4 regions of the Citricoccus sp. NPDC079358 genome follow, and region 4 is predicted to be linked to each of the others. Evidence: riboswitches for the same ligand, from Rfam matches in the RefSeq annotation. Region 4 holds a riboswitch; each other region holds the start of a gene.
The links. A riboswitch is a leader RNA that binds a small molecule or an ion and turns the genes downstream of it on or off. The one in region 4 is predicted to bind S-adenosylmethionine.
Positions count from the first base shown of each region.

Region 1 (5,601 bases), on a different contig from region 4:
CCCCGGTGGCGGCGATCATGGAGGACCTCTCGCGTCGGCAGCCCGGACGCACCGTGCGGCTCTTCCACGCCGACAAGTCCCACGTGCACCACGCCCTGTATAGCGGTCTGCGCCGGCAGGTGCTTGCCATGCCGGACGCGCGGGCCCAGAACTGGTACCGGAAGGACGCCGAGACTGCGCCGACGCTGTATCCGGCGAAGTCCGGATTCATGGACCTGTCCGACGTCGAACTGCCCGAGCAAGCGAAGGTGTTCATGTGCGGACCGCTGCCGTTCATGCAGAGTGCCCGGCGTGCGCTGATCGAGCAGGGCGTGCCGAGCGAGAACATCCACTACGAGGTGTTCGGTCCGGACCTCTGGGCGCAGTCGCCCGCCTGATCCCCGTCTTCAGGGGGCAGCGCCCGCAGCGCCCGCACGGCCGCCCGCTCCAGTTCAGCATCGTCGCGATCGGCCTCGACACCGCCGGGGCGCGACGACGGCGCCGCCTCGCCGTGGCGTCCGAGCACAAGCACGCAGCGCTCGGGGCCGACGAAGGGATGCAGGCGGCGCAACTCCAGCGGTCCCGGGACCTGTTCAAGCTGGTCCCGCACGAGCCGGGCGTGCACGGAACAGACCGCCGGCCGTTCAGCGTCGATCATCTCTTCGTACAGGCAGGGCAACAGGCCGATCGTCAGGTCACGCTCGTCGACCTCGGGCTCCATGCCGGCGTCCTCCAGGTGCTCGTAGAGGGCGTCGAGCTGGTGCACCGCCTCGTCGCCGAGGACGTCGCGGTGGTCGAGTTCCGGATCCAGGCCGCGCAGGACCTCGCCCCGTTCCTGGGCCGCCCGGGCTCGCTGCTCCGCCACGAGGCTGTGCTCGGTGCGGCGTACGGGGGAGTATCCGTTCGGGGGCCGGCCCCGCCGGCCGGTCTCGACGGGAGCCCTGGCGACGAGCCCCTCACCCTCCAAGACCCGGAGGTGGTCGCGGGCGGTGTTCAGCGGCAGGCCGGTCTCCTCGGCGAGCTCCTGCAGGAGCCGGCCCGGGAGGCGCTGCACCGCGTGCAGCAGCCGCAATCGGCTCCTCTGTGTGAGCCCCCGAAAGTCCTCCACCCGCCGCGGCATGCTCCCATGATACTGAGCGGCGGCACCCGGATAAACGGCTCCGAGACGGGTGCCAAGGGTCCACCTGGCCTCCCGGGTCCTCAAGAAAGGCTGAGGGCCTGATCCGCGGGTAACAGTTCGAAGGGCACCGGAAGGGTGGAGATCCCGTTGACCTGCAGGGCGACCGCGTGGCCACCGGGATGGTAGCGGCGGGTGGTGATCGCCCGGAAGGAGTGCGACCGGTTCACGGCCATCTCCTCTCCGGGCTGGAGGGTCCGGGTGGTCAGCTTGAAGACCTTGGTGCTGAGGGTGCTGTTGGCCTTGCGATGGTGGATCACGTAGTCGATGGCGAGACGAGCGGGCTCCGGGCCGACGTTGCGCACCACCGCGGTGAAGCGGACCTCTCCGCCCCAGGGCACCCGGGCCTCGGTGAGATGCGGCCCGTCAATGTCGACGGACACGGGCCCGAATCCGAGCAGGTCCAGTGCCCCTGGGTGGCCGTTCTTGAGGAGGGTCCGCAGACCGTGGCGTACCAGCGCAGGCGTCTGCGGACCAGGGTCCGCCAGCCATCGCTGGGCCGTCGAGACAACGAGGTCCGGGGCATCCCGGCTGAGGTCGTTGAGGTGGTTGGCCACCGAACGCCGGACGTACTCACTGGGATCCCGGTACAGAGCCTCGAGGAGGGGCACGGTCACGCCGGGATGGGCGGTGATGGCCGGGATGCGCACCGCCCAGGGGAGGTAGGGGCGGGTGCCCTCGCTGGCCAGGCGTCTGATGTGCTCGTCCGCGGAATCCGTCCACACGGCGATGATCGCCAGTCCTCGGTCCAGGTCGTGACGCAGGAGGGTGCGGAGGGAGAACTCCGAGGTGAGCCGGCCCGTGAGTTCTGCCAGGAGGGCCATGGCGTCCGTGAACGCTGCTGCGGTGTTCTCTTGGACGGCCCGGGCGGCGACCGCACCGGTGACCGGCCAGATGAGCCAGCCGGAGAAATCCGAGCTGCTGTCCCGCGCCTGACGGATGACGTGGGCGAGTGACTGATAGTCGCCCGGGAGGTCGACCAGGAGAGCCTCCCGTAGCAGGTCCGCGCGCTCGCGGAGGGCGAGGCCGTCGAGCGACTCCGCGGCTCGGGGCAACGAATGCAGGTCCGTCCCCGGCACGACCCGCCGGATGGAACGGGTCAGTGCGGTGGCGGCGCGTGCACCCAGGAGCTCGTCAGCGGAAGGCATGCGATCATTATCGCCGGGCGGGGTCCGGCGCAGGGGACCGACCCGAAGCAGCCAGGCAGATGTGACCCGGGCGGGCGTTCGGCCACAGGACCATGGACGGCCCGGGATTCCGGGAGCGAGAATCTGGACCACTGACAACACCAGGAGCGAGGCACGCCCATGACGACGATCGCCGACCACGACGCCTACATCGCAGCGGCACCCGAGCCGTTCCGGCCGGAGTTGCAGCGCCTACGCTCGATCCTGGCCCGCACTCTGCCGGAGGCGGAGGAGATGGTGGCCTACAACATGCCGGGGTTCAGCATCGGTGGCACGGTCGTCGCGAGCTATGCGGCGTTCAGCAAGCAGTGCGGGCTGTATCTCCTGCCGGGCGCCCTCTCCGCACATGCCGATGACATCGCGGCCGCCGGCCTCAAGGCGACCAAGACCGGCATCACCTTCTCGCCGCGCAAGCCGATCCCGGACGAGCTCGTCGAACGGCTGGCGCGGGCTTCGCGCCAGGAGGCCGAGGCCTGAGGGCTCAGCCTGGCCGGTTTCGGACGACGTGGCAGGCCAGGTCATGAAGAGATGACCTCCCATGACGACCTATGGCGTGGTCTCGGCGGTCTTCGCGCACACCGGAGCGTAGAAGTCGTCAGATTAATCAGGTGATGCGGACAGGACCGTGAGTTCGTAGCCTCGTCCCCAGAATCACGAGTTCCGGTGCGAAGCCCTGGCTGGCCGGACTGCAACCCTCTCGCTGTGGTGGGGTGCACCAGGTGATGATTCGGCCGGCCCGCAGCGGTGACCGGCAAGTACAGCCTGCCGAAGACATCCCTGGATGATCGCTGCTCGGCGAGGCCATCCGAGAGGGCACCCATGACCACTGTTTCACCTACCCCGGCGCCGGCCCGTGCGAGCGCCGAGGAGATCCGCGCCGAGTTCGCACCCCTGTTCTCCCGTATCCGCGCGGGTGCCGTGGAGCGCGAGCGGTCTCGGGAGTTGCCGTTCCTGGTGGTGGAGGAGCTGAAGCAGACGGGCTTCACCGCGCTGCGGGTCCCCCTCGAGTTCGGAGGCCGAGGCGTGGGGTTGAGCGAATTCGCTGCCCTGCTGGTGGACCTGGCCGCGGCCGATTCGAACGTCGCGCACTTGCTGCGCGGCCACATCGCCTTCTTGGAGCGGCTGCTGCTGAGGCCCCCCGGGAACCACCGCGATCAGTGGCTGCGTCGGATCGGTGCGGGGGCGCTGATCGGCAATGCTGCCTCGGAGCGCAACGAGCTGACGGAGATCACCACCCGGCTGGAGGAGCGCGGCGGGCGGTGGACCGTCACCGGTACGAAGTATTACACCACCGGCAGCATCTACGCGGATTGGATCTCCCTGTCCGCGGTCCGAGGGGAGACGCGGCATTCGGTGCTGGTGGACGCCTCCCACCACGGGGTGCGGGTGGCGGACGACTGGGACGGCTTCGGCCAACAGTTGACCGCCAGCGGCGGCCTCACCCTCACCGACGTGCCCGTGGACCCACAGGACATCCGCGCCTTCGAGCCGGAGGATCCGCAGGCCGGGTTCGGGGTCGGGCTCTTCCAGGTGATCCTGCTCCTGGTGGCGGCAGGAGTGGCCCAGTCGGCGGTGCAGGACGCGATGGACTATGTCCGCCCCCGGCGGCGGACCTTCGCCCACCGGGGCGAGCTGGCGCCCCGGGAGGAGGACGTGGTCCAGACCGTGGTCGGGGAGGTCGCCGCCAAGGCCCACGCCGCCCGGCTGATCGTGCTGGGGCAGGTGGCGGCGCTGGACGCGTATGCGCGGAAGGCCGCCGACGGGGCCCGGGAAGGCACTCAGGATGAGGTGGCGTCCCTGGCGGAGGAATCCGCACAGTTGGCCCGGGAGGTATTCCAGGCGCAGCTGGTGGTCCTTGAGCTGGTGCAGCGGGCCACCACCGAGATCTTCGAGGTGGGCGGGGCCTCGGCCACGAGCACCAGCCGGAGCCTGGACCGGCACTGGCGCAACGCCCGCACCATCGCCAGCCACAACCCCGCGAAGTACCGGGCCCGGGCGGTCGGCGAGTACCTGCTGACCGGCGAGTTCGCGCTCTGGGGCGGCAAGGGGCCGGCGGGCGCCCCGGCAGTCCAGGAGGGCCAGGACGCCCAGGAGGCCCCAGAGGGCCAAGCCGGGCCAGCAGGCAATGCCGGTCGGGGTGACGCTGACCATGGCCGCCACCTTTGAGGAACTGCTCGAGGCCGGCGAATCCGCGGACGTGACCGGGTGGGACTTCTCCTGGCTGCAGGGCCGGGCCACAGAGGAACGGCCTCCGTGGGGCTACGCCGGCCAGCTCGCCCGTCAGCTCCGGGACGCCTCCGCCTCCCTGGACATCCAGACCGGCGGCGGGGAGGTCCTGGCGCAGGCCGAGACGTTCCCACCGACCGCCGTGGCCACGGAGTCCTGGCCGCCGAACCTCGCACGGGCCAGCGCCCGGCTCCACCCCCGCGGCGTGGTGGTGGTGGCGGACCCGGATGAGCCGCCGCTGCCGTTCGCCGATGCGGCCTTCGACCTGGTCACCAGCCGGCACCCCGCGAGCCTCTGGTGGGAGGAGATCGCCCGGGTCCTGAAGCCCGGGGGCACGTACCTCGCCCAGCACGTGGGCCCGGCCAGCGCGTTCGAACTCATCGAGTTCTTCCTCGGCCCCCAGCCGGGCGCCCGCCACGTGCGGGACCCGGAGGCGGAGGCGGACGACGCGCGGGCGGCAGGACTGGAGGTCGTCGACCTCCGCAGGGCTCGGCTGAGGATCGAGATCCATGACGTGGCCGCCGTGGTCTACCTGCTGCGCAAGGTCATCTGGTGGGTGCCCGGATTCACCGTGGCGCACCACCGATGTCGGCTGAAGGACCTGCATGACCACATCCAGACCCACGGGCCGTTCATCACCCATTCGACACGGCACCTCATCGAAGCACGCCAACCCACCATCACCGGGGAGAACCAGTCATGACCACCCAGAACCATCCCGCCAGAACATCCCGCCGGACCACGCTGTGGCTGGCCGCGGCGCCCCTGGCCCTGGCCCTCGCCGCCTGCAGCCCGGCCGGTCAGACGGCCTCCACCGGACCCGTGGAGAAGGAGGGGGGCACCCTGACGTACCTCGACGCCGAGGCCTCCCGCTCCACCCAGCTCCAGGGCGCCGGGACGTGGCAGGACAGTGCCTACGTGGAGAACGTCACCGACCGGCTCGTCTGGAAGGACCCGGAGACCGGGGAACTGCTCCCGTACATCGCCGAGTCCTGGGACGTCTCCGAGGACGGCCTGACCTACGAGTTCACC
Region 1 is NZ_JBFBLI010000004.1:262,768-268,368, reverse strand. It holds gene AB0333_RS07510 (globin domain-containing protein) at 1-377, shown strand, start outside; gene AB0333_RS07505 (helix-turn-helix domain-containing protein) at 332-1,099, opposite strand; gene AB0333_RS07500 (DNA alkylation repair protein) at 1,180-2,304, opposite strand; gene AB0333_RS07495 (DUF1801 domain-containing protein) at 2,464-2,820, shown strand; SAM riboswitch class IV at 2,993-3,107, shown strand; gene AB0333_RS07490 (acyl-CoA dehydrogenase family protein) at 3,163-4,509, shown strand; gene AB0333_RS07485 (class I SAM-dependent methyltransferase) at 4,493-5,272, shown strand; gene AB0333_RS07480 (ABC transporter substrate-binding protein) at 5,269-5,601, shown strand, end outside.
Region 1: linked by a shared signal. The riboswitch ahead of AB0333_RS07490 (acyl-CoA dehydrogenase family protein) and the one ahead of AB0333_RS09175 (acyl-CoA dehydrogenase) in region 4 are both predicted to bind S-adenosylmethionine.

Region 2 (5,601 bases), on a different contig from region 4:
TGGGAGGGGGTGATGTGGGCGGGGGTGGTGTTCTCGGTGCTCATGGGTACTCCTGGATGCTGATCGGGGTTCGGGTTCACTGGGCGTTCGGCACGGAGCCGATGCGGTAGGAACGGGCCGGCGGGGTGGCGTTGACCTCCCAGTCCCCGAGGAGGCGGGACCGGTAGATCAGGGGGTTGTGGTTGGCCAGCACGCGGGCATTGCGCCAGTGCCGGTCCAGTCGCCTCGACTGGCTCAGGGCCGAGGCGCCGCCCACCTCGAACAGGTGGGTGGCCGCGGCCAGGACGTTCTTCGCGATGACCTGCTGGGCCTGGTAGACGCGGACATAGAGGGCGTTGGTGTCCTCCTCCGGCAGGTCCTCACCGGCGGCCTCCCGTTCGAGGACGCCGCCCAGCGCGGAGACCACCGATTCGAAGGCGGCCCGCGCGGCGAACGCGGCGGAGGAGAGCTCGCCGACCACCTGGAGCACCTGGGCATCATCCCGCGGCAGCTCCGCGGTCCCGTGGCTGAAAGAACGACGCCGGCCGCGGACGTACGCGCTGACGTCCCGCACGATGGCCTCGGCGATGCCGGTCAACGCCGCGAGGTGCAGGAACTGCCAGCTGGCCTGGCCGGTGGCGACGCGGGTGCCGTCATCCAGGCCGCCGGTGTAGACCTCCTCGGCCTCGACCGGCGTGTTCTCGAACACCGTGGTGCCGGAGGCGGTGAGTTGCTGGCCGAAGCCGTCCCAGTCGTCCAGCCTCGTGATCCCGGGGGCGTTCACAGACACCGTAGCGGCGATCTCCTCACCCTGGGCGTCCACGGCCGCCACGATGATCCAGTCGGCGTAGAGCGTCCCGGTGGAGTAGTACTTCGTGCCGTTGAGCCTCCAGGTGCCCTCTGCGTCCTGGACCAGCGTGGTGGTCCCCTCCCCCACAGCGTTGTTGATCTCCGTGACGGCGTTGCCGACCACGGCCCCGTCCCCGAGGCGGCGCAGCCACCGGTTCCGGAACACCGGGTCCGGGTGCCCCAGCACGTTCTCCTGATTGATCAGGTGCGCACGCAGGGCCTGGACCAGATTCGAGTCCGCCGCCGCCAGCTCCACGATCAGCTGGGCCTGCTCCGCGAAGGAGAGTCCGGCACCCCCGTACTCCACCGGCACCCGCAGGGAGGTGAACCCCGCCGCGGCCAACCGCCGGACGGCGTCGCGGTCGATGATGTGCTCGGCCTCCCGTTCGGCGGCGCTGTCCGCGATGGCGGCGAACACCGGGGCCAGCCGTTCCCGGACGGTCCGGTAGGCCTGGCCGGACGGTTCGCTTCCGGTGGAGGCGGCGGAGGAGGGCGCGGTGGTGCGCTCGGCGGTGGTGGTCATCATGCTCCTTCGGTGGTGGATGGGGTGGCGGCCTCCGCGGCGGCGGAGTTGCGGGCCGTGGAGTGGAACGGCGGGATGGCACCGTTGATCCGGTAGTCGCCTACGGCCTGGGTGCGGTAGATCAGCGGGGTGTGGCTGGCGATCGTCCGGGCGTTGAGCCAGTGCTGGTGCAGTTGCCGGCTGGCATCCGTGGCCGAGGCCCCGCCGGACTCGAAGATCTGGTTGGTGGCCTCCAGGATCAGATCGGACACCACGAGCGTCGCCTCGGACAGCGCGATGTTGGCCCGGGCGTGGGCCTGGAGCACTACCGGGTCCTCCAGGTCGGTGTGGCCCCGGACCTGGAGGAAGGACTCCTCCACCACGGCCGCGGCGCCCCGCACGATGTGCCGGGCCGAGCCCACCTTGGCGGACACGGCACCGATGACCTGGTGCACCAGCGGGTCCTCCGCCGGCGTCTCCGCCGTCGCGTGGTCATAGGTACGACGCCGACCTCGGACGAACGCGGTGATCTCGGCCAGCGCGGTGGCGCCGATCCCGGCCTGGGTGGCCGCCAGCACGATCCACAGGACGGTGTAGGCCAGCACGCCCGTGGGGACGTTGAACTCCTGGGTCCGCTGGGCCCGCACGGGGACGTGGTCCAGGGTGGTGGTACCGGAGGCGGTGAGCCGCTGGCCAAAGCCGTTCCAGTCGTCGATGCGCTGCACCCCAGGATCACGGGCGTCGATGATCGCGAAGATCGGACCGTCCTCCTCGAGCCCGGGACGGACTGCGGAGACCAACAGATAGTCGGCGAAGATGGCCCCGGTGGAGTAGAACTTGTCACCCGTCAGGCGGGCCACCTCCGTGGTGCCCGTGGCGGCAGCCGCCTGCACGGTGTCCGGGTCGGCGTCGATCCAGTGCACGGGACGCCGGCCTGCTGACGGCGGCAGCTCCACCAGGGCGTTGCCGAAGATCTTCCCGGCCGCCACTTCGGCCAGCCACCACTCGGAGACCGCGCCCTGGGGCTCGTTCTCGTGCTGCTCCGTGAACATGAAGTGCCCATGCAGCGCCTGAGGCAGGTTGGAGTCCGCGGCGGCGAGTTCCACCAGCAGATCGGCCAGTTGCGGCAGGCTCGCCCCGATGCCCCCGTGGTCGCGGCCGAGCCGCACCCGCGTGAATCCCGCGCCGCGGAGATGTTCTAGAGCGGCGAACGCCAGCTCGTGATCCTGCTCGCGCTGTGCCGATCCCGCCGCAACGGCCGCGAAGACCGGGGCGAAGTGCGCGGTGAGCTGGGCGTCCGTCGGCCCGGCGGGGCCGATGGCTGCCCGCAGCTCATCGAAGGTGGGCAGGCTGGAAGGCGCGGTGCGGTGTTCGAGGTGAGTGGTGTCCGTCATGGGTGTCCCCGTCAGCCATGGCACACCGGAATGGCGTTGGCCCGGAACACGGCGTCGTCATAGCCTGACGGCCGGGACACGCATTCACGGTGGTGCCGTACTTGCCCCGCGGTGGTTTCCGGAGGCCGAATCATCACCTGGAGCACCCCACTACGGTGAGAGGGTTGCCGTCCGGCCAGCCAGGGCTTAGCACCGGATCTCGTGATTCTGTTCTCGACCCTAGGCAGTCAGCTCGCGGCCGCCAAGCCTCGGGTCATGTTCAGGGGCCTGGCGTCATCTGCGCCCGGTTCCGTGCCGAAATGCCGGCCCGACCGTCCCCGGCCGCCTCAGATGACGGTCTGTGACGGCCTGGACAGGTCAGTGCTGGTCGGTCACCAGCGGTAGTCCAGGAACTTGCCGTCCAAGGTGATGACCACGCGGTCGCCGTCCGGATCGGCACGGCGGGTAACGTCTGCCTTGAAGTTGATGGCGCTCATGATGCCGTCCCCGAACTCCTCGTGGATCAGGGCCTTCAGCGCCGGCCCGTAGACCGACATGGCCTCCATCAACCGGTAGATCGTGGGATCGCGCATCACGGCCGGGTCGCTGCCCCGGTCCGGCTGTTGCTGCAGGCTCTCGGCCACGTCGTCGCCCAGACCGAGCATCTCGACCACGACGCCGGCCTGGGCCGCGGTCATCGGGTGCTGTCCCAGCAGCGCGGCCGTGGTCCACACCGGTGCGGCTCCGATGGCGGCGGCGAGTCCCGCCCAGGTGAGACCGGCACGGATGCGTGCGGCATTGACGAGGTCGGCAGCGTGCGCCTTATGCATGATGGGGTCCATGGTCAGCGGCTCACGGCGTGGTCGGACAGGCTCGGCAGTTTCGGCTGACGCTTGGCCGCCGTGCGGTAGTGGGTGGCGTAGAGCGTCAGGCCCACGAAGGAGAGGCCGCCCACGAGGTTACCGAGCACGGTCGGGATTTCGTTCCAGACGAGGTAGTCCATGATGGAGAACTCACCGCCCAGCATGAGGCCCGCCGGGAAGAGGAACATGTTGACGATGGAATGCTCGAATCCCATGTAGAAGAAGAGCATGACCGGCATCCACATGATCAGGGCCTTGCCCACGACGTCCTTGGCCAGGAAGGCCGCGACCACACCGGTCGAGACCATCCAGTTGCAGAGCACGCCGCGGATGAAGAGGGTCAGCATGCCACCCGCACCGTATTCGGCGTAGCCGACGGTTCTCCCCTCGCCGATGGAGCCGATCTGTTGGGCCACCTCGTTCGGCGGGGTCTGGAAGCCGTAGGTCATGGTCACCACCATCATGACGGCCACGAGGAAGGCTCCGGCGAAGTTGCCGACGAAGACCAGGCCCCAGTTGCGCAGCAGACCGCCGATGGTCACGCCGGGCCTCTTGTCGATCCAGGCCAGCGGGACCAGGGTGAAGACACCGGTCAGCAGGTCGAAACCGAGCAGGTAGATGAGGATGAATCCGACCGGGAACAGCAACGCACCGACGAGGGCATCGCCCGTCTGCACGGTCACCGTGATGGCGAACGCCGCGGCGAGAGCCAGGATGGCACCGGCCATGAACGAGCGGATCAGGGTGTCCCGGGTGGACATGAAGACCTTGGACTCACCGGCGTCGACCATGTGCTTCACGAAGTCTGGCGGGCTGACATAGGACATGGAACATCACTCCAGGGGTGAGGGGCGGGCATACCCCCCAACCTAGGAAGCGTGCGTTTCTGCGGTGTTTCCGTCCCCGCACCGGCCCACGAAATCTCCCTCACTGCCCCTGCGGGATGCGGTGAGACGCACGTCCACTCACTCCCGCAGTGGAAGATCCCTGACCATCCGGAGCGGAGCGGTGAGCCGATAGCTCGTCTCGAGCCACTCTGCGATCTCATCCCATCCTTCGTCCTGGGCCGGATCGAGCCCGTCCACGTCGATGCCGAACCAGCCTGAGCGTCCCAGATAGGCCGGTCGGAACGTCCGCGGGTCCTGCTCCAGGAACGAGATGTCGGCTTCCTCGGGTTTGATCACCACCGCCTGCGGGTGCTGGACGTAACCGTCCCCGGCGGCTGCCGGACGGGACCTATCCCGGGTGTTATCCGAGTCTTTGACCGAGGCCCCGTAGTAGGCGAAGACCTTCTGGGTGAAGAACGCCGGCCGCCCGTGGGAGACCTTCATGTCCGCCGCGGGAAGGGCCAAGGCCAAGGCGCGGACGCGCTGGAAGTGCGGGTCGCCGTCGTCGTACATCTTCGGGTGGGCCATCGGCCCAGTTTCCCCGGTGACCGAGGCTGCGTGAAGTCTCGGTTCCCTACGCCTCGGGAACCGTGGCGTAGGCCGGCTCGGCCTTCTTGACCCGGCCGATGACCCACATGGTAACCGGGGACAGGACGATCTCGACGACGGACTTGAACACGAAGCCCACCAGGACATAGTTGAGGAACGTCGGCAGGTCCGTGATGCCGATGACGCCGGCGGCGATGGAGCAGAACACGAGGGTGTCCAGGAACTCACCCACCAGGGTGGAGGCTGCCAGCCGACCGAAGAGTAGGCGTTCGCCGGAGCGGCGCTTGAGGCGGACCATGAGCCAGGAGTTGGCCAGTTGGCCGACGAGGAACCCGAGCAGGGAGGCGAGCACGATCAGGGGCACGGGCGCCAGGGTACGGACGAGGGCATCCTGGCCGTCGTACCACTCGGCACCGGGCAGGGCGATGATGACCCAGAAGCACAGCGCGGCGAAGACCGAGAGGGCGAACGTGGTGACGATGGCACGCCGGGAGGCCTTGAATCCGTAGACCTCGGAGACCACATCTCCGATGATGTACGCCAACGGGAAGAGGAAGAACCCGCCGTCCGTGACGATGGGCCCGAAGGTCACGCCCTTG
Region 2 is NZ_JBFBLI010000009.1:103,327-108,927, forward strand. It holds gene AB0333_RS12140 (LLM class flavin-dependent oxidoreductase) at 1-44, opposite strand, end outside; gene AB0333_RS12145 (acyl-CoA dehydrogenase family protein) at 77-1,354, opposite strand; gene AB0333_RS12150 (acyl-CoA dehydrogenase) at 1,351-2,724, opposite strand; SAM riboswitch class IV at 2,817-2,931, opposite strand; gene cynS (cyanase) at 3,096-3,533, opposite strand; gene AB0333_RS12160 (formate/nitrite transporter family protein) at 3,548-4,393, opposite strand; gene AB0333_RS12165 (MmcQ/YjbR family DNA-binding protein) at 4,532-4,981, opposite strand; gene AB0333_RS12170 (queuosine precursor transporter) at 5,028-5,601, opposite strand, start outside.
Region 2: linked by a shared signal. The riboswitch ahead of AB0333_RS12150 (acyl-CoA dehydrogenase) and the one ahead of AB0333_RS09175 (acyl-CoA dehydrogenase) in region 4 are both predicted to bind S-adenosylmethionine.

Region 3 (5,601 bases), on a different contig from region 4:
TGTCATCTGGTGCTCAGACGTTCCTGAACGGGGGGAGAATGGACGCTGGACCACCGAAACCAGCCGAACCCTCGGAATCACAGGAGCCACCCCATGCTTGCCACCACGGACCTGCGCGGCCGCACCTACGATCCCGCCACGGTGCTCCCCCGCGCCGAGGTCGATGTGGCCGCCGCCGTGCCGAAGGTGCTGCCGATCCTGGACCGGGTCCGCACCGAGGGGACCCGAGCCGTGCTGGATCTCGGCGAGCAGTTCGACGGGGTCCGGCCGCCGTCGTTGGCCGTGCCGGCCGAGAAGCTCGCCGAGGCGCTCGAGTCCCTGGACCCCGAGGTCCGCTCCGCCCTCGAGGAGTCCATCGACCGAGCCCGCAAGGTGCACGCCGCCCAGATTCCCTCCGGGTCCGAGGTGGACCTCGGGGAAGGTGCCATCGTCGAGAACCGCTGGGTCCCGGTGAACCGCGTGGGCCTCTACGTTCCGGGCGGCCGCGCCGTCTACCCCTCCTCCGTGGTGATGAACGTGGTCCCGGCCCAGGCCGCCGGGGTCGCCTCGCTCGCGGTCGCCTCCCCGCCGCAGAAGGATTTCGGCGGCCTCCCGCACCCGGTCATCCTCGCGGCGTGCTCGCTGCTCGGCGTGGATGAGGTCTACGCCGCGGGCGGCGCCCAGGCGGTGGCCATGTTCGCCTATGGCGTGGCGGACGACGACGGCACTCGCGTGTGTGCCCCCGTGGACATGGTCACGGGGCCGGGCAACATCTTCGTGGCCGCCGCCAAGCGCGCCCTGCTCGGCACCATCGGCATCGACGCGGAGGCCGGGCCGACCGAGATCGCCGTGCTGGCCGACGGCACCGCCGATGCCCGGTGGGTGGCTGCCGACCTCATCAGCCAGGCCGAGCACGATCCCATGGCCGGCTCGGTGCTCATCACCACCTCACCCGAGCTGGCCCGGGACGTGGCGGCGGAGATCGAGCGGCAGGTGCCGGGGAGCTTCCACGAGGAGCAGATCCGCCAGGCTCTGGGCGGCCCGCAGTCCGGGATCCTGCTCGTGGGGACCCTGGACGAGGCGCTGGCCGTGGCCGACGCCTACGCCGCCGAGCACCTCGAGGTCCACACCGTGAACCCCCTGCAGACGGCCCGCCGGGTGACCAATGCCGGTGCCGTGTTCGTGGGCCCACACGCGCCCGTTCCGCTGGGCGACTACTCCTCCGGCTCCAACCATGTGCTGCCCACCGGCGGCTCCGCCCGCTACTCCTCCGGGCTGAACACGGTGAGCTTCCTGCGCCTGCAGCAGCTCATCCGCTACACGGAGACGGGGTTGAAGGAACTGGACACCAAGATCGCCGCACTGTCCACGGCAGAAGGATTGCCGGCCCACGGCGAGGCCGTCTCCCTGCGCTTCCGCTGACCTGCTGCCTGCTCCTCCGCGACCGCCGCACCCCGGGGGTGGGAGGCGGCGGTGGCGGGGGCGCGTTGGTCACGGGGGTTCATAGTTCGAGAAACCCTTTGACCGTTCCGGACGTCCGTCGTTAGTCTGGATCCAGAATCACGAGTTCCCGCTGTTACAGCCCTGGCTTGCGGGACGGCAACCCTCTTCACGCAGTAGTGGGGTGCTCCAGGTGAGGATTCGGCCTACCGGATGCCCCGGCGGGCAAGTACCGCGTTTCTGCTGGTGCCGATCGGGAGCCTCCCGTGGCGTGCCGCCGTGCAGATGCGCCTTCGGACGGAGGACCCACCATGACCGCCCTGGCTACCCACGACCTGCAGCAGACCGACCTCGACAGTGACCTCGATCGAGACCTGTCCGTACAGACCCTTCGCTCGGCCTTCTCCCACTTCCCCTCCGGCGTGGCGGCGCTCGCCGGCGTCGCCAACGGTGCGAAGGAGGGCCTCGTGGCCTCGTCCTTCACCGTCGGGGTCTCCCTGGAGCCGGCGCTGGTCTCCTTCGCCGTGCAGAACACCTCCCGCACCTGGCCCCGGCTGAAGCAGGCCGAGCGGATCGGGATCTCCATCCTCGGCGAGGACCACACCGACGTCTGCCGTCAGCTGGCCTCCAAGGAGGGGGACCGCTTCGCCGGCCTGGACATCCGGTCCACGGATGAGGGCGCGATCTTCCTGGACGGCGCCGCCCTGTGGCTGGACACCACCGTCTACTCCGAGCTGCCGGCCGGTGACCACACCATCGTCCTGCTCGAGGTGCACGGCGTGCACGATCACTCCGCAGAGCACGAGCCGATCGTGTTCCACCGCTCGGCCTTCCGCAACCTGCGCACCGCCGAGGGCAACCAGTAACCCGACCCCTCGCTTTGCGGGCAGAGAAGAGTACTGTTTTCTGCCCGCAAAGCGACCTCGGTGCCGGCGTGCGGCCCGGAGGTAGGATGTCCGGCATGCCTTCCGTCACTCCGTCCGCGCGGCGTTCGGGTTCGGGCTCGAGCACGACGCCGGCCGGCCCGGTCCGCTTGGATGCCTGGCTCTGGGGCGTGCGCATGTACAAGACCCGGTCAGCCGCCACCACGGCGTGCCGGGCCGGTCACGTCCGCCTCAACGGGCAGCCCGCCAAGGCCGCCCAACCGGTCAAGCCGGGCGACACCATCCGGTTGCGCCTTCCGGGCAGAGAGCGGATCCTCGAAGTCACCGGCCTGGTGGCCAAGCGGGTCGGCGCCCCCGAGGCGGTCCGGCACTACCTCGATCACTCCCCGGAACCCGTGCCACGGGAACTGCTGGCCGTGCCTCGCCGGGACCGCGGCGCCGGCCGACCCACCAAGCGCGACCGGCGCCAGCTGGACCGGCTCCGCAGCCGTGCCGTCCCAGAGCACGACTCTGTCCTTCGTGATCCCGGCTTCGATCCCGGCCTCGATCCCGAGTGAGCTCCTGGGCCGATGACGGACTCAGATGAACACCGGGAAAAGAATGCGCACCGGGAAAAATGGGGGCTTCAGTTCCGCGGCATCTCCCGTATTATGTGTCTCAGAAGTAGTAGTAGCAGTAAGTCCGTCACCACTGCGGACCGGTTGGCCCTCGGGCCGTTCGGAGCGTTGTAGGAAGCGGTTTCGCACACGCCGCTTCGCCCCCGTTGGAAGACCGACGGGTTTACAACCTCAGGAAAGGGCCCATCATGGCTACCGGTACCGTCAAGTGGTTCAACGCAGAGAAGGGCTACGGCTTCATCTCCCCGGATGATCAGTCCGCTGACATCTTCGTTCACTTCTCCGCCATTGAGGGCAATGGCTTCCGCGAACTGCAGGAAGACCAGAAGGTCGAGTTCGAGTCCCAGCAGGGCCCCAAGGGCATGCAGGCTGCGGCAGTCCGCCCGCTCTGATCGAGCTCGCCTGAACCCTTCAGGCTCCAGAACGGCCACCCTCCCCTCGGGGACGGTGGCCGTTCTGCTGTGACCAACGCGCCATGTCAGCGCCCCACCTCGGCGGAATCCGGTCTAGGGTACAACCATGAAATTTCGTTACCTGGGCCACAGCGGGCTCAAGATCTCAGAGATCATCTACGGCAACTGGCTCACCCACGGCTCCCAAGTCGAGAATGAGACGGCCCATGCCTGTGTGAAGGAGGCCCTGGCGCAGGGCATCACCAGTTTCGACACGGCGGATACCTACGCGAACACCAAGGCGGAAAGCGTCCTGGGTGAGGCCCTGAAGAACGAACGCCGGGAGTCCCTCGAGGTATTCACCAAGGTCTACTGGCCCACCGGCCCCAAGGGCCACAATGACACCGGCCTCTCCCGCAAGCACATCATGGAGTCCATCAACGGATCCCTGCAGCGCCTGGAAATGGACTACGTGGACCTCTACCAGGCCCACCGCTTCGACGTGGAGACCCCGTTGGAGGAGACCATGCAGGCGTTCGCGGACATCGTCCGCGCCGGCAAGGCCCTCTACATCGGCGTTTCCGAATGGCCGGCGGACAAGATCCGCGAGGCCCATGCCATGGCCGCCCAGCTCGGGTTCCAGCTCATCTCCAGCCAGCCCCAGTACTCCATGCTGTGGCGCGTCATCGAAGCCGAGGTCGTCCCGACCTGCGAGGACCTTGGACTGTCCCAGATCGTCTGGTCCCCCATGGCCGGGGGCATCCTCACCGGCAAGTACCTGCCCGGCCAACAGGCCCCGGAGGGATCCCGCGGAGCGGACGAGAAGGGCGGAGCGCGCTCGATGGCCAGCAAGATGACGGATGAGGTCCTCACCGCCGTCCAGAAGCTGCGTCCGATCGCGGACGGGCTCGGTGCCACCATGGGCCAGCTCGCGATCGCCTGGGTCCTGTCCAATCCCAACGTGGCCGGCGCCCTGGTGGGAGCGTCCCGCCCCGAGCAGATCGCCGAGAACGTCAAGGCCCTGGACCTCACCCTGGACCAGGCGACCCTGGGTGCCATTGACGCGGCCATCGGCCATGTCGTCACCGATGATCCCTCGCTCGTGTCCGTCCCCGAGGGTCGCGCCGTCTGACCTGGCCGGGCACGACTCCCCAAACTGTGACGCTTCCGTGATGTGGACATCCCTGTAGATCACGGTATGATCACAGTTAGCCGGTGTTGCCCGTTCTGCTGGACAGGGCGGGCAACACGGGGTCAAGTGCCAACCAACGGGGGGCGGAGCATGACCACCACGGCAGGACGCTCTCCTGGCCACGCCTCCCCGAGTCGAGCTCTCCGCCTCCTCGGACGTACCGTGGCCACCACCGCCGGCACCCTCGCCCTCCTCACCGGACTGGTCGGAACCGCTCAGGCCACCCCGGTGCCCTCCCCCAGCGACTCCCTGGGCCCCACGCAGTCCGCGGCCCCCGCACCCCCACCGCCGTCCCCCTCCCCGTCGCCCTCACCCCCCTCCGGCGCCAATCAGCCTCCCCAGATCGACTGCCCCGGTCTCGTCACCGAGGCCGGCGACACCGAATCCGTCCGCATCGTGGTCCTAGACCCGGACGGGGACACCATCACCCTGAGCGCGGGGAGATCCTGGCTCGGCGGTGAGGCCACCGTAGAGGGACACGTGGTGACGTACACGGCGCCCACCGATGCCCGTGGTGGTGACGGCGTCACCGTCACCGCGGACGATGGACGGGGAGGTACGTCCGAATGCGAGATCTCGATCGTGGTGCAACCCGGACCGAGCCCCACGCCCACCCCGACTCCCCCACCCACAGTCACCCCCACCCCGACGAGCCCGGCCCCCACACCGAATCCCACGAGTTCCGCCCCGGACCCCAGCCCCGAGCCGACCAGCGGGTCGGGCACGCCGACCCGAACACCGACGTCGGCCCCCGCGCCAGCCCCGAGCCACAATCCGACCACACCAGGCGGCTTGAGCCCGAGCAGCGGTGCGCCCACCGGGCCCCCCGGCAGTGGGAACGGCGGCAACGGGAACGGCGGCAACGGCGCCGCCCCGGGCGGCTCAGCCTCCGCAGATGCAGGCGGCAGCGGCTCGGGTGGCGACGGCGCGGACGGCGGCGGTTCCGAGAGTCAGACACCAGACGGCACCGGATCACCCTCCGAACCGACGGCCGAGGCGTCGAGCGCACAGAAGCTCAGCAACATCATCCGGGACACCGCCATCGCCTGCCCGGTCCGGGCCGTGGCGGATGCCGAGAAGCTCGTCGCCGGCATCTC
Region 3 is NZ_JBFBLI010000007.1:62,107-67,707, reverse strand. It holds gene hisD (histidinol dehydrogenase) at 94-1,401, shown strand; SAM riboswitch class IV at 1,538-1,657, shown strand; gene AB0333_RS10410 (flavin reductase family protein) at 1,731-2,285, shown strand; gene AB0333_RS10405 (RNA-binding S4 domain-containing protein) at 2,381-2,860, shown strand; gene AB0333_RS10400 (cold-shock protein) at 3,109-3,312, shown strand; gene AB0333_RS10395 (aldo/keto reductase family protein) at 3,440-4,444, shown strand; gene AB0333_RS10390 (Ig-like domain-containing protein) at 4,667-5,601, shown strand, end outside.
Region 3: linked by a shared signal. The riboswitch ahead of AB0333_RS10410 (flavin reductase family protein) and the one ahead of AB0333_RS09175 (acyl-CoA dehydrogenase) in region 4 are both predicted to bind S-adenosylmethionine.

Region 4 (5,601 bases):
GACGTCCTTTCAGAGGTTCTCTCGGTGGGCCGGTCAGGGTCGGCCACGGCGCTCGACTCGGCCGCCTGCTCGAAGCCGCCCACCACCGGGACGGCGTGCAGGTCCGTGAGCTCCGTGCCGCGTTGCTGACTGGCCGGATCCTTCGCCGCGAGCGCCGCGGCGACGGAGATGACGGACAGCACCGTCAGGTAGCCGGCGATCAGCCACGGGGCCTCCCCGCCGGCGGCGAACAACAGGGCGGCGATCATCGGCATCAGCCCGCCACCCAGGACGGTGCCGACCTGGTAGCCCAGGCTCACCCCCGAATAGCGGACGTGGACGGGGAACTGTTCGGCGAACCAGGCCGCCTGCGGTCCGTAGATCGCGTCATGGATGACGTTGATGCCCAGGATCACCACGAGGGGCAGGAAGGCGAGCGGGCCGGCGTCGAGGAAGGCGAAGAGGACCCAGCCGAAGACCCCGATGGCGGCATAGGCGGCCGCGGACAGGAAGCGGCGGCCGATCCGGTCGGACAGCCAGCCCCAGAATGGCGTGGAGAACAGGCCGATGGCCGAGGCCACCATCACCGCGGTCACGCCCGAAGCGCTGTCCTCGCGCACGTCCCTCAGGTAGGTCAGCATGTACACCGTGACGAGGTAGTAGATGGCGTTCTGCGCCAGCCGCAGGCCGATGGTGACCAGCAGCGGCCGCCGGTGGTGGGCCAGCAGCTCCTTCAGGGGAGCCTTGGCCACGTTGCCCGAGGCCTGATGCTCCAGGAACTCGGGGGCATCGGCCACGCCGAGCCGGATCCACAGGCCGACGGCCACCAGCAGGGCGGAGAGCAGGAACGGGATGCGCCAGCCGAAGTCGGCGAACTGCTCGGCGCTCATCACGTTCTGCATGATGAAGAACGCCCCGGTGGCCAGCAGCATGCCGGCGGAGGAGCCGATCTGGGTGAAGGATCCGAAGAAGCCGCGGTGCCGGGCCGGCGCATGCTCCACGCTTAACAGCGCAGAACCGCCCCATTCGGCCCCGGCGGACAGGCCCTGAAGGATCCGCAGGACCACCAGCCCGACGACGGCCCACCAGCCGATCACCTCGAAGGTCGGCATCAGCCCGATCAGGGTGGAGGCCACCCCCATCAGCAACAGGGACGCGACCAGCAGAGCCTTGCGTCCGATCCGGTCCCCCAGGTGGCCGGCGATGATCCCGCCCAGCGGCCGGGCGATCACCCCGACGGCGAGGGTCGCGAAGGAGGCGACGATCCCGCCGAGCTCGGACGCCATCGGGAAGAACTGGACGTTGAAGATCAGCGCCGCAGCGGTGCCGTAAAGGTAGAAGTCGTACCACTCGATGGTGGTGCCCGCGAAGGCTGAGGCCAGGACCCGCTTCTTGCCGGAGAGAATGTTCGTGGAGCTCATCAGGCCTGGCCGCCCTTCGCATCGCCGATGGCGTTGAGGCCCTCGGGCAGGGTCCCGTTGATCCAGTAGTCGCCCAGGGACCGGGCCCGGAAGGCAATCGGGTTGTGTGTGGCCACGGTCTGGGCGTTCCGCCAGTGGCGGTCCAGGGCCTTCTTGGTGGAAGTCGCGGAGGCGCCGACGGTCAGGAACAGGTCCTGGGCGGCGCCGATACCCAGCTCCGGCACCGTGATGGTCGCGTGTTCGATGGCCAGCTCGGAGCCGTAGAGTTCGGCGGGGACCTCGCCGGTGAAGTCCGGACGGTCGGCCCCGGCGGCCTCGGCGGCGGCGATGCCGGCATCCAGGGCACGGGCGGCGTGGAGCACCGTGGCCTCGGCGGTGAACGCCTTCGCGGCGATGCGGCCGGCGGCCTCCTGGATCAACGGATCCTCACGGAATGGCAAGCCGGAACCGGTGTTGAAGGTGCGCTTTCGGGAGGCGATGGTCGCCACCGCGTCACGGCGGGAGGCGCGGGCTATGCCGGCCAGGACCGCGAGCAGCACGAGCTGGAAGAAGGCGGCCTCGTGGACGGCCTCGGCGGAGCCCGGCACCCGGTCGAGCACCCCGTGGGCGGGAACAGTGACCCTGGTGAAGGTCGCGGTGCCGGTGCCCGTGAGCTTCTGCCCGAAGCCGTCCCAGTCGTCCTCCAGGGCCACCCCCTCGGCGTCGGTGGCCACCACGGCGAACTGACGGCCGTCGAGCTGGGCGCCGTCGGCGTCGGCGCGGGCGGCCGAGACGCGGGCGGCCGAGACGCGGGTGTAGTCGGAGAAGATCGAGGCGGTCGCGTAGAACTTCTGCCCGTTGAGCTCCATGCCGTCGGATGTCGGGGTCAGCGTGGTGTTCAGACCGCCCAGGGCGTTGCCGCCCTTCTCCGTGGAGGCGTTGCCCACGGTGGCACCGGCCAGGACCAGCGGGTACCACGCATCCTGGATGTCCCGCGGCTGGAAGCGCAGGGCCTCGAGGAAGCCGTAGTGGGAGCGGTAGATGTGGGCCACGTTGGAGTCGGCCTCGGCCAGGTCGATCAGCAGGTGGAAGAAGTCCTCGAGCGTGACCGCCGGACCACCGTGGGCCACCGGCACCCGCAGGGTACCGAAGCCGGCCTCGTCCAGGCTTCGGACGGCGTCGAAGGGCAGCTCGCGGTTCAGCTCCCTGCTCAGGGACCCTGCCGCGATGTCCTCGAAGAGCGGCTGGAAGTGCCTCTTGAGGCCGGTGTAGTCCGTGGGCAGGCCGTCGCTGAGGTTCACGCCGGGCCGGGCAGCGGTGATGGTGCGGGGTGTCGCGGTCATTCGGTGGTCCTTTCGGTCTCACCGAAGGATTCCCGTGGCGGGGACCAGACCGTGCCGGGTCATTCGACGCGGCATCGCTCAGGGAACCGCTTGAGCCGTGGGATCTCCATCGGTCCTGGCGGTAGCACCCGGCTGGGGAATCCCCACGGGTTGCTGCGGCGTCAACGAGCCAGGTCTCTCGGCCGCTCTGGATGGTTACCCGCCCACGTTAACGGACACCGGCACTCCGGGGCTGTGTCCGGCGTCACACAGCTTCACACAGGAGGTTCAGCCTCCGTGGAGAAGCAACTCCTCTGGCGCGGGAAACGGCAGATGGAACACCTCGGCCTGGGCGCCCACGGCGGAGGCGGCCCCGAACTCGTCGGCGACCACCACAATCCCGCCGGGACTGGCCTGGCTGATGCGCACGGGGCGATCCGTCCCATCGGCCCGCCGCAAGCGGTGGCGCTCTGCGAGGAAGCCGAGGCATGCGGCAGACGGTAGCACCCTCCAGTGTCCGTCCAACGGCGGGCGTCAGGCTCCAGCCGAGACCAGGACGGCGCGCACCGTGATCAACGCCTCCCCTTCTCCGCACGAACGGATGTGGGAGTTCGCCGGGAATAACGGCACACTGTACGAGTGTTGCACCCGCGGAGCCCACCGGCTCCACGTGCTTGTCAAGAGAGGAACGCCGTGTCGACTTCGGCCGCCAGAACGCCCGATGCCACCCCAGACGTCACGGCCCACAAGGCCACGGCGTCCACCGTGCCTGCCGGGGCGACGCGGGTGATCGCGCTGCTGGTGGTCGCCGCCTTCGTGGTCATCCTGAACGAGACGGTCATGTCCGTGGCCCTGCCGAATCTGATGTCCGAGTTCGTCATCGGAGCCTCCACCGCCCAGTGGATCACCACCGCGTTCATGCTCACGATGGCCGTGGTCATCCCGATCACCGGCTTCCTGCTGACCCGGTTACCGCTGCGCACCGTGTTCCTGATCGCCATGGCCAGCTTCCTGCTGGGAACGCTGGTGGCCGGGCTGGCGCCGACGTTCCTGGTGCTCGTCCTCGGCCGCGTCATCCAGGCCGTCGGCACCGCCATCATGATGCCGCTGCTGTTCACCACGGTCCTGAATGTGGTGCCCGCCCACCGCCGGGGCCGCACCATGGGCGTCATCTCGATCGTCATCGCCGTGGCCCCCGCCACGGGCCCGACCATCGGCGGCGTCATCCTCGACGCCCTCAACTGGCGGTGGATGTTCTGGATCATGCTGCCGATCGCCGCGCTGGCCATGATTCTCGGCGCCACCATGATCCGCAACGTCACCGACACCCGGCAGCTGCCGCTGGACGTGCTCTCCGTGGTGCTGTCCGCCCTGGGCTTCGCCGGCCTCGTCTTCGGCCTGAGCAGCATCGGCTCCGCCGCCGAGGGCAACGCCCTCATCTCGCCCTGGATCCCCTTGGGCCTCGGCATCCTGTCCCTGGCCGTGTTCACCTGGCGGCAGCTGGCCCTGCGGGACCACGCCCTGCTGGACGTGCGCGTGTTCAAGACCCCGACCTTCACCCTGTCCCTGTCCCTGATGGCGATCGGCATGATGGGCATGTTCGGGACCCTGATCGTGCTGCCGATCTACCTGCAGCAGGTCCTGGACCTCTCCGCCAAGGACACCGGCCTGATGCTGCTGCCGGGCGGTCTGCTGATGGGCGTGATGGGCCTGATCGTCGGCCGGCTGTTCGACCGCTTCGGCGCCCGCCCCCTGGTGGTCCCCGGCTCCGCTGTGCTGGCCGTGGCCCTGTGGGGCATGACCACCCTGACCGCGGAGAGCACCCAGGGCACCATCGTCGCCTGGCACATGCTGCTCAACGCCGGCCTGTCCTTCATGTTCTCCCCGCTGATGACGGCGGCCCTCGGCTCCCTGCCCCGCCGCCTGTACTCGCACGGCTCGGCGATCCTGTCCACCATCCAGCAGGTCGCCGGCGCGGCCGGCACCGCCGTATTCATCACCGTCATGACGACGGCGACGTTCGCCGGGGCGGCCAGCGGCGCCGAGCCGGTGGAGGCCCAGATGACCGGCATCCACAACGCCATGGTCTGGGGCGCGGTCATCGCCATGGTGGCGTTCGCCGGCTCGTTCTTCGTGAAGTCGGTTCCGGCGGACGAGGAGCCGGACGCCGTGGCCCACTCCCCGGCGCCCGCCCCGGAGACCACCCCCGTCCACTGACGGGTGGGACGGGCTACTGGCGGTCGAGGTCGTACTGGGCGGCCAGCCGGACCGGGGCGGAGCCGGCCCCGTAGCCCTCGTAGCCGTCCCGGCGCTCGACCACCTCGAAGAACACGGTGCCCACGGTGCGGGTGTAGAAGTGCAGGAACTCACCGCCCTCGTCCCGGTCGTACATCACGTCGTTCTCCCGTAGCTCGGCGAGGAAGGCCTCGTCCAGGGCGAAGCGCGCGGCCAGGTCCTCGTAGTAGTTCGAGGGGACGGGCAGCATGCGCAGTCCCCGGGCACGGGAACGGCGCGCCACCTCGACGGCGTCCGAGGCCAGGAACGCCACATGCTGCGGGTAGGCGGCCTTCAGCCGGAGTTCGTCGTGGTCGATGTGACCGGAGACCGTGCGGGTGCTGGCCGACCGGCGGCCCGGGTCCAGGCCGTGCGGGATGAGGTTCAGCGGCACGCGGACGGCGCCGTCCGGGGTGCGCATCACCTCGGAACGCACGAGGCCTTGCGGGGAGGCGACGTCATTGCTGACCTGCGCCTCGAGCCCGAACAGCGAGCGGTAGAACAGCACGCCCTCCTCGAACCACTGCCAGGGCTGGGCCAGGTTGACGTGGTCGATCCCGAGGATCAGCCCGTCCCCGGCCACGACGCCGGCCGCGTCCGTCCCAGCCCCCGCGTCACCGGACGCG
Region 4 is NZ_JBFBLI010000006.1:46,136-51,736, reverse strand. It holds gene AB0333_RS09180 (MFS transporter) at 1-1,400, opposite strand, end outside; gene AB0333_RS09175 (acyl-CoA dehydrogenase) at 1,400-2,722, opposite strand; SAM riboswitch class I at 2,826-2,920, opposite strand; gene AB0333_RS09170 (hypothetical protein) at 2,990-3,130, opposite strand; gene AB0333_RS09165 (DHA2 family efflux MFS transporter permease subunit) at 3,395-4,918, shown strand; gene AB0333_RS09160 (TIM barrel protein) at 4,932-5,601, opposite strand, start outside.